3 regions of the Bacillus cereus group sp. RP43 genome follow, and region 3 is predicted to be linked to each of the others. Evidence: riboswitches for the same ligand, from Rfam matches in the RefSeq annotation. Region 3 holds a riboswitch; each other region holds the start of a gene.

Region 1 (3,179 bases), 1.2 Mb from region 3:
ATTTCCAATTAAACGAAGTAATTGCGCCTCTGTTTCTTGTTTTGTAGGCATTAAATTTAATATAGCAATTTTCAAAGCACGTATATCTTGTGTTACTGCTCGCTCCTTCGTCATTACAAAAATATTTTCCTTCTGCAATACTTTGCGAGCTGGTAAATCTTTATCAATTATGATCGGCATGTTGTTTGCCTCCGACTAGCGCCGCTTCTAAATCTGCAATAATATCAGAAACATCTTCTATACCGACCGATAAACGGATTAAATCAGATGTAACACCAGCTAAACGCTGATTTTCTGTGCTTAATTGTCTGTGCGTCGTACTAGCAGGATGGATTACACAAGTTCTTGCGTCAGCTACATGCGTTACAAGAGTTGCAAGCTTTACATTTGCGATAAATTCTTTTGCTGCTTCTAATCCGCCCTTAATACCAAATGTTAAAACTCCACTAGCACCTTTTTTCAAATACTTTTGTGCTAACGAGTAATTTTCATTACTATCTAACCCTGGATAATTCACCCATTCAATGCGATCATGATTAGCAAGCCACTTAGCAACTTCGAGAGCATTTTCACTATGACGCTCCATTCGTAAATGCAATGTTTCAAGGCCAATGTTGCTAATATATGCATTGAATGGGCTCATACAGTTTCCGTAGTCTCTTAATAACTGAACGCGTGCTTTCACAATATACGCTGCTGCTCCAAAATTTTGAACATAGCTTACGCCGTGATAACTCGGATCCGGTTCGACAAGCTCAGGGTATTTTCCATTTGTCCAATCGAAGTTCCCTCCATCTATTACAATGCCGCCTAGAGAACTTGCATGGCCATCAATATATTTCGTTGTAGAATGGACAATGATATTTGCCCCATGTTCAAACGCCTGGCATAAATAAGGCGTCGCTAATGTATTATCAACGATAAAAGGTACTTCTAATTCTTTTGCTGCCGTTGAAAGTTCTTTGAAATTCAAAACGTTCATTGCTGGATTTCCTAATGACTCTGCATAAACGAGTTTTGTCTTATCATTAGCAAGTGCCACAATTTCATCTGCCGTTAAATTAGGATTAAAGAACGTAACATCGATACCAAGCTTACGCAAACTCACTCCAAATAAATTAAACGTTCCTCCGTAAACAGTTGAAGAACAAAGTAAATGGTCTCCACTACTGCAAATATTTAAAACCGCAAGCATAATAGCTGCCTGCCCAGAAGCTGTTGCAACAGCCCCTACACCGCCTTCTAAATCTGATAACTTCTGCTCAAATGCAGCTAGAGTAGGATTTCCAATACGCGTATATATATATCCTTCTGCCTCTAAATTAAATAGTGCTGCTAAATCATCTGACGTATCGTATTTATACGTTGTACTTTGATAAAGTGGCAAAACACGCGGCTCACCATTTTTTGGCGTATAGCCACCTTGCACACAAATCGTTCCTTTCCCCCATGATTCTCCCATCTCTCATTCTCCTTTCTTTTATGCAAAATAAAAAACTGCTCCTTCCCTGAAAACAAGAAAGGAGCAGTTTGAAAACACGCTCTAAGGTTCTTTCTTATCTCTCAGGATTATTACCTGCAGGATTTGGCACAATTCCGTTATACGGCTGTTGCCAAGGTTTCATCGGGCCTGTCCCTCCACCTTTTCTTGATAAGACTATGCAATTACCGTTGATTTTATAGCAATAATTTCCTGATGTCAAATAGTTTTTCTGAATGTTCTAAATTAAATGAGAGGAATTTAATTTAAACAACAAAAGAAATATATTCCATATTCATTTGAAAAAGACCTTTTAAAAACTCCGATCAATATATAGAATTAAATAAGTGGTTTAACCGCGTTTGTTTCAAATTTTCATGAGATTTCAATATATTGAATAAGCCAAACCCTCAAAAAGATACTATATATATTCCATTCATTTCACACTAGCATTTTTAATCCTTTCTACATGAAAACTTACATAACGGAGGTACAACATGACAAATAAAAAGGACATGCACTATATACTCGTCCTATATGGCATTCTTTTAGGCTCTATAGTAGGAGCTACAGTCTGGTTATTTTTAGTTACAATAAATATCGGAATTCACTTTATTTGGGGATACTTACCTACTATTTTCTCTTCTCCGCCTTATTACACCATTTGTGTAACAATCATCGGTGGTATCCTCGTTGGTTTAACACAAAAATACTTCGGTACATATCCACGTCTTATGCCCGAAGTGATGGCTGAATATAAAAAAACAGGTAGAATCGAATACAGTTTTGTACATAAAGCTACTTTAACTGCGATTATCGTTTTAATATTTGGAGCTAGTTTAGGCCCAGAAGCAGCACTTGTTGGAATTATCGGTGGACTTTGTACATGGGTAGGAGATCGCTTTAATTTTGCTTTAAAGGGAATGAATGAACTAACAGAGGTTGGAATTGGTGCTACTTTAAGTGTAATTTTTAATGCACCATTATTCGGTTACTTAGCTCCGAATGAAAATGAGGGTGAGCAAATTAATGAATTTTCGAAAGGAAAAAAAGCAATTGTATATTTAGCTACCACTTTTGCCGGTTTTTCCGTTTACTTATTGCTTAGTAAACTCGATAATCGTGGATCCTTTATTGTTGATTTTGGGGAAGGGTCTCTTGCTCTTAATGAATGGATCGCCTTTCTACCACTTGCTAGCATTGGTGTTATAGTTGGTTTCTTTTATTTCAAATTAGAATTCGCATTAGAGAAATTAATCCATCCCTTCAGGGAATACAAGGTATCACTTGGAATTATAGGCGGTATTTTATTAGGAGTTACAGGAACTTTTCTCCCGTATACGTTATTTTCAGGGGAACATCAATTAAAAGATTTAGTCGTTGAATGGAGCCATTTGTCCTTCTGGGTACTACTTCTTTCAGGGGTTTTAAAATTATGTATTACTGCCGTTTGTTTAAATACGGGTTGGCGCGGCGGACATATTTTCCCAATTATATTTGCTGGATCAAGTATCGGATATGCTATAGCTTCTATTATCCCTATAGATCCAATAGCTTCTGTAGCCATCGTCACGACAGCTATTTCAAGCTATGCATTAAAAAAACCAATAGCTATAACATTACTATTGCTCATGTTTTTCCCGCTCAATTTATTATTACCGATGCTTGGAGCTGCGGCAATTGGTAATGCTTTTCCGCT
Region 2 (3,179 bases), 870 kb from region 3:
AAAAAGCGCCTCTATGTCAGAAGCTCCATCCCCCTCACAATCTGAGCGAGCCGCTTGTGCTTTTCTTTTGTAAAAATAAACAGGAAACAACATGAAAATAACGAATATACTATATACTAAGTTAAAGGTTGTATAGTATATGGTGATCGGGTGATGACGTATGATTTATGTGGAAAAAGTCATTATTGTAGAAGGTAAATCGGATAGAAGAAAGATTGAATCTATTATTCGTGAACCAGTGGAAATTGTTTGTACAAATGGTACAATTGGTTTGTCGAAAATGGATGAGCTCATTGATCAGTTTTTTGATAAGGACGTATATGTGCTAGTGGATGCTGATGATGCAGGAGAAAAGTTAAGGAAACAATTCCGAAAAGAATTTCCGCAAGCAGAGCATATTTATATTGATCGCTCGTATCGCGAGGTGGCGACTGCACCTTCTTCACATTTAGCAAATGTATTATGGGGAGCTGACATTGACGTTTATACAGAATATTTACGGTAAGGAATGATAGAAGTGATTGATTGGACAGGTGCCGAAGCTACAGCCCTAATAGGAAATGAAGAAAAAACAGTGTTATATGTGTATACACCAATGTGTGGAACATGCCAATTAGCAAAGAAGATGTTGACGGTCGTTGAGATGACGATTGAAGATTTAAAAATTGGAATGTTAGATTTGAATTATGCCCCGCATTTAGCGAAAGAGTATGGGATAGAAAGTGTACCGTGTTTACTTATTTTTGAAAATGGGACACTGACGAAGAAAATATATGCATTTCATTCGGTTGAATATTTATATACGGAATTAAAGTAGGCGGCAAAGTTTTTGCCGCCTCGACATATTTCTTGGGAAATATGTCGACATGCGTGATAGATACAGTATTTGTCGAGCGAAAGTAACAGGATTGCTCTTTAATAAGAGGGAATGGTATGTAATAGAAAGTGATATGAGGGATGTGGTTTAGGATGAAATTATATTCTTTGCTTCAATCATTTGTAAATTACGCTAATGGTCAATATCATTTAGAACCGCTTTTAAGGCAAGGGGAAAGAACTGTTAATTTTCGTTTTGGAGATGAAAGCTGCTCGTTACAAATTTCAAGAGATTATATAGAACTTTTGAAAGAGGCGAGAGGAACGGAACAAATCGTTTGTTTAGAGGAAGAGGATGTACAAAAATTAGTGACTGGAAATATGAGGTTGCAAACGTTAATGAGTGATGGACGGGTACAATATTCTGGAACTTATCGAACGATGTTATTAGTTGAATCGATGTTTCATATATGTAAACCGATGTCAGTCGGGGCTTAAAATTCTGAAGTTTCTTTTTTTGCGAAAATTTCTGTTGACACGGCGTGTGGATATTGATACAATTCAATTCATAAAATATAGACAATTTCATAAATTATAAATCAGACGAAAATTTAATCTGATTTCTCTTATTAAGAGAGGTGGAGGGACTGTGCCCTGTGAAGCCCGGCAACCGTCAACTTATGTTGAAATGGTGCCAATTCCTGCAAAGCAAATGCTTTGAGAGATGAGAGAGAGGGATAGTGTTGTTATATACGCATATAAACCTTTCTGCTTCTCTAGAAGCGGAAAGGTTTTTTGTTGTTTGAATGCGGAGGACATTCAAATAATAAGAGGAGCTATAACGATGGACTACACGCATCAAAAATAAAAAAATGCGGAGTCTATCCAAAATTTTCAAGAAATCCAGCTCCAGCGGCTAGAATGTTCGATGGCTTCGCTTCTTCCTATGAGGCAAAAAGCACCTCTACGTCAGAAGCTCCATCCACTTCACATTCTAAACGAGCCGCTTACGCTTTTTAAACAAAAAAGGGGTGATACACCATGATTCTATTAGAGAATGTAAAGAAAATATATAAGGCAAAAAGCGGTGATGTCACTGCTGTAGATAACGCCAACTTACAAATAGAGAAAGGCGAAATATTTGGTGTTATCGGATATAGTGGCGCTGGGAAAAGTTCTTTAATCAGATTGTTTAATCAATTAGAGAAACCAACTTCTGGCCAAATTACAATTGCAAATCGTGTCATTTCAGCGATTACTGGAAATGAACTTCGTAAGGCAAGACAAGAAATTGGAATGATTTTTCAGCATTTCAACTTACTTTGGTCACGAACTGTGCGTGAAAATATCGCATTCCCACTTGAAATTGCAGGTGTCGATAAGGCGGAGAGAAGAAAACGTGTCGATGAGTTAATTCATCTTGTTGGATTAGAAGGAAGAGGAGACGCGTACCCATCTCAGCTAAGTGGTGGACAAAAGCAGCGCGTCGGGATTGCAAGAGCGTTAGCAAATAATCCACAAGTACTTTTATGTGACGAAGCAACGTCAGCACTTGATCCGGAAACGACAGATCAAATTTTAGATTTACTATTAGATATTAATAAGCGTCTCGGTTTAACAATTGTATTGATTACACATGAGATGCACGTTATTCGAAAAATTTGTAATCGAGTGGCGGTAATGGAGAAAGGGAAGATTGTAGAAACGGGTCCAGTACTTGACGTATTCCGTAATCCACAGCAAGACATTACGAAACGCTTTGTACAGCAGTTAACGGATTCTGAAGATACAAATGAAACGATTGAAAGTTTAATTGAAAAATACCCAGATGGAAAAGTAATTCGCTTGCAGTTTGTCGGTGAGGCTGTAGAAAGACCGGTACTTCAAAGATTAATGCAACGCAGTGATATAGAAGTTAGCATTTTGCAAGGAAATATCGCACAAACGAATAACGGTTCTTACGGAAGTTTAGTCGTTCATTTAAATGGTGAAGAAACAGCGATCCAGCAAGCAATAGAAGGAATTCATCAAGATCAAGTAGAGCTGGAGGTGATTGCACATGGATAAGTTAATCGCAAATGTTGATTGGAATCAAATGTTAGAAGCAACTGGTGAAACGTTATATATGACGGCAATCGCAGCACTTGCCACATTTGTTTTAGGACTTATTTTAGGACTATTACTCTTTATGACAGCGAAAGATAATTTATGGGAAAATAAAGCGATTAATACGGTGATTGGAGCGTTCGTAAACATTTTCCGTTCTATACCGTTCATCATTTTAATTATTTTATTAATCCCATTCACAAAGATTCTTCTTGGAACAATTCTCGGAGCGAGTGCAGCGCTGCCAGCTTTAATTA
Region 3 (3,179 bases):
ATAAAACGGTGCTAATGCAGTACCATATCTAGCAGTTGCGATACTCCCTGCATTACAAATTGTTAAAATTTTATCACCGTCTTTAAAACACGTTAAACCATGTTCTCCAATATTTCGGCACACAGCTTCATCCTCTTGCTGAATACGAAGCGCTTCTTCTTCTAATATTTTTTGCGCTTCTTTTATTGTAGCAACCTCTCGAATAGATTCTCTCATACGATCGATTGCCCAAAATAAATTGACTGCCGTCGGGCGTGATGTCCCTAAATAGTTACAATCTCTATTAAACTTCTTTTGAAACTCATCGATATTTATAGCATCGTATTTCTTTGCCGCAAGCGCCAAACCAAACGCAGCTACAATTCCAATTGCAGGTGCCCCGCGTACTTCTAACATAACAATGCTTTTCCATACCTCTTCAATAGTCGTTAATGTTTTAAACTCAGTAATATGCGGTAGTTTTGTTTGGTTTAATACGGCAATGGCATCGCCTTTCCAACTTACAGATCTCGGAACAGTAACAATTGTACTCATGCTTTTACGCCTCCAACTGTCTGTTGAAATAATGTTCGAAACAGTTGAATATCAGCACTCTTAGATTCATATTTTATTAGTTCTTTTCCTAAGTATAGCGCTTGCTTCTTAGCTTGAATTCTTTTTTCTTTATTTGCTATTTCATCTAAATCCGCTACATGCGCTAAGCCAATTGTTCTACGAATAAGTTCACATCCAGCAAATCCGACAGCATCAGTAAAGATATTTTGTAAAATAATCGGTAACCATTGTTTTTCTTTCGTATATGCTTCTACACCTTCTCCAATCCATAACCTCGTAAAAGCTTCTACAAAATAACTCCATGTCTTCTCTATATGGAAAAATAGTACATTTCTCTCTTCTTCTTCTCTAGATAAAGCATTTAATAATAAATTTGCAATAAATTGACCGATGTCAAATCCAAATGGACCGTACGTTGCAAATTCTGGATCAATTACTTTCGTTTCAGAAGGTGATGAAAATATACTACCAGTATGTAAATCTCCGTGTATGAGAGCTTCTTTTCTCGTTAAAAACTTATACTTATACTGTGCTACTTTTAATTTTAAATTTTTATCACTCCACAGTTCATCAACCACTAGTTGTAGCTCTGGTTCATAATCATTCGTATCATAATGACTAAACGGATCTGTAAACACTAAATCTTCTGTAATTTTGCTAAGGTCTGGGTTTACAAATGTACCCTCTAGTACCCTCTTCTCTTCTGACTGTAAACCGAAATCTGAAGTATAAAATAAAACATGTGCTAGAAAACGACCAATATGCTGGGATAAAAGAGGATACTCTTCTCCGTCTATTAATCCTTTTCTTGTAATCGTTAGTCTTGATAAATCTTCTATTACTGTCAATGCCAACTCCTCATCATGACTGTATACTTCTGGAACGTATTCCGGTACATACTTCGCGAAAATTTGTAATGCTTTACTTTCAATCGTTGCTCTTTTTATTGACAATGGCCAGCTCTCACCAACTACTTTTGCATATGGAAGTGCTTGTTTTAATATAATCGTCTTTTCTCCATCATCTAATTTGAATACGTAATTTAAATTGCCATCTCCAATTTCATGGCAGATTACATTCGCTTTCTTTTCAAAGTATCCATGTTCTTTTGCGTAGTGTACAGCTGTTACTTCTGTTAATGAATAATATCCCATCGTCTTCTCCCCCTTTTAATTCAGAGGTTTTTCTAGCACAAAAAAACCTCTTCCCACAAAGAAAGAGGTTTGAAGTTTATCTTCTCCCCTCTTATCTGCCAGAAAGTTTACTTTCTGCTGGAATTAGCACCGTGCCTTTTGGCGTCATAAACGCCCCATTTCACAATGGTATTACGGTCGGTTGCTGGGCTTCATCGGGCCAAATCCCTCCACCTGCTCTTGATAAGAGTTTTATAATTTTTAGAATCTTTAACTTTATGATGAAGACTATACCAAGAATAAAAATCACTTGTCAACATTTTATTTGTATAATTCTGGACGACGATCTGCAAAAACTGGAATTCCTTTGCGAACCTCTTTAATTTTCTCGAATTTAAGCTCTCCAAATAAAATAGATTCCTCTTCATCTGCCTCTACTACAACTTCACCCCACGGATCGACAATTAAAGAATGACCTGCAAACTCATTATTCGGATCCTTTCCTGCCCTATTACATGCTACAACATAACACTGATTTTCAACTGCTCTCGCCTGTAAAAGCAAACGCCAATGCCCTAAACGTACTAATGGCCATTCTGCTACAACAAATAAAACTTTTGCACCTTTAGCAGTATGAACACGCATCCACTCCGGAAAACGAATATCATAGCAAATTGTGCCAGCGCACTCTACATCATCTAGCTTAAATTCACCTGTCTCATTACCAGCTACTAAATATTTATGTTCATCCATAAGCTGAAATAAATGTACTTTACTATATTCATTGATTAGATTCCCTTCATTGTTTACAACATACATTGTATTTGTAACACCTTGCTCTGTTTGCTTCGCAATGGAACCACCAACAATATGTACACCATATTGTTTCGACCATTCTTTCAACTTTTCTTTCGTTTCTACTCCCTCTCTATCTGCAATTTCAGAAAGTCTCGTTAAATCATATCCTGTTGTCCATAGTTCTGGTAAGACGATAACATCTGGTCTTTCCTTCATCGCTTCACTTATTTTATTTTTAGCGTTCTCAATATTTTTTTCTACATCTCCAAAGACAATATCCATTTGAATACATGCGACTTTCATTTTTTCAGCCCCATTCTCATTTTTTTCTTTACAAAATACTGGAAAGATTATATCATTTGTCACTAGAATTGTAACAACTTTCAAAAGAGGTGGAAAGTATGAAATTATTTCAACCTTCTGAGATAGTAACATCATTGCCGACACAATTTTTCGCTTCACTTGTTGCAAAAGTTAACAAAGTCGTTGCAGCTGGTCACGATGTTATTAATCTAGGTCAAGGTAATCCAGATCAACCAACACCGCAGCATATCGTTAAAGCTTTACAAGATGCTGCTGAAAAGACCATTCATCATAAATATCCGCCATTTCGCGGACACGAAAGCTTAAAAGAAGCCGTGGCAACATTCTATCAACGTGAATATGATGTAGTAGTAAATCCAAAAACTGAAG

The links. A riboswitch is a leader RNA that binds a small molecule or an ion and turns the genes downstream of it on or off. The one in region 3 is predicted to bind S-adenosylmethionine.
Positions count from the first base shown of each region.
Region 1: it holds a riboswitch for S-adenosylmethionine, as region 3 does, so the genes downstream of both, QCI75_RS00475 (bifunctional O-acetylhomoserine aminocarboxypropyltransferase/cysteine synthase) here and mtnK (S-methyl-5-thioribose kinase) in region 3, are expected to answer to the same signal.
Region 2: it holds a riboswitch for S-adenosylmethionine, as region 3 does, so the genes downstream of both, QCI75_RS02370 (methionine ABC transporter ATP-binding protein) here and mtnK (S-methyl-5-thioribose kinase) in region 3, are expected to answer to the same signal.

Region 1 covers NZ_JARVHQ010000001.1:99,284-102,462, reverse strand. Annotated here, with positions in the region: gene metA (homoserine O-acetyltransferase MetA) at 1-180, opposite strand, end outside; gene QCI75_RS00475 (bifunctional O-acetylhomoserine aminocarboxypropyltransferase/cysteine synthase) at 164-1,462, opposite strand; SAM riboswitch class I at 1,554-1,658, opposite strand; gene QCI75_RS00470 (chloride channel protein) at 1,978-3,179, shown strand, end outside.
Region 2 covers NZ_JARVHQ010000001.1:475,641-478,819, forward strand. Annotated here, with positions in the region: gene QCI75_RS02355 (toprim domain-containing protein) at 161-505, shown strand; gene QCI75_RS02360 (thioredoxin family protein) at 509-817, shown strand; gene QCI75_RS02365 (hypothetical protein) at 970-1,314, shown strand; SAM riboswitch class I at 1,440-1,547, shown strand; gene QCI75_RS02370 (methionine ABC transporter ATP-binding protein) at 1,858-2,883, shown strand; gene QCI75_RS02375 (methionine ABC transporter permease) at 2,876-3,179, shown strand, end outside.
Region 3 covers NZ_JARVHQ010000001.1:1,349,161-1,352,339, reverse strand. Annotated here, with positions in the region: gene mtnA (S-methyl-5-thioribose-1-phosphate isomerase) at 1-534, opposite strand, end outside; gene mtnK (S-methyl-5-thioribose kinase) at 531-1,709, opposite strand; SAM riboswitch class I at 1,798-1,938, opposite strand; gene QCI75_RS07170 (carbon-nitrogen family hydrolase) at 2,010-2,873, opposite strand; gene QCI75_RS07165 (pyridoxal phosphate-dependent aminotransferase) at 2,888-3,179, shown strand, end outside.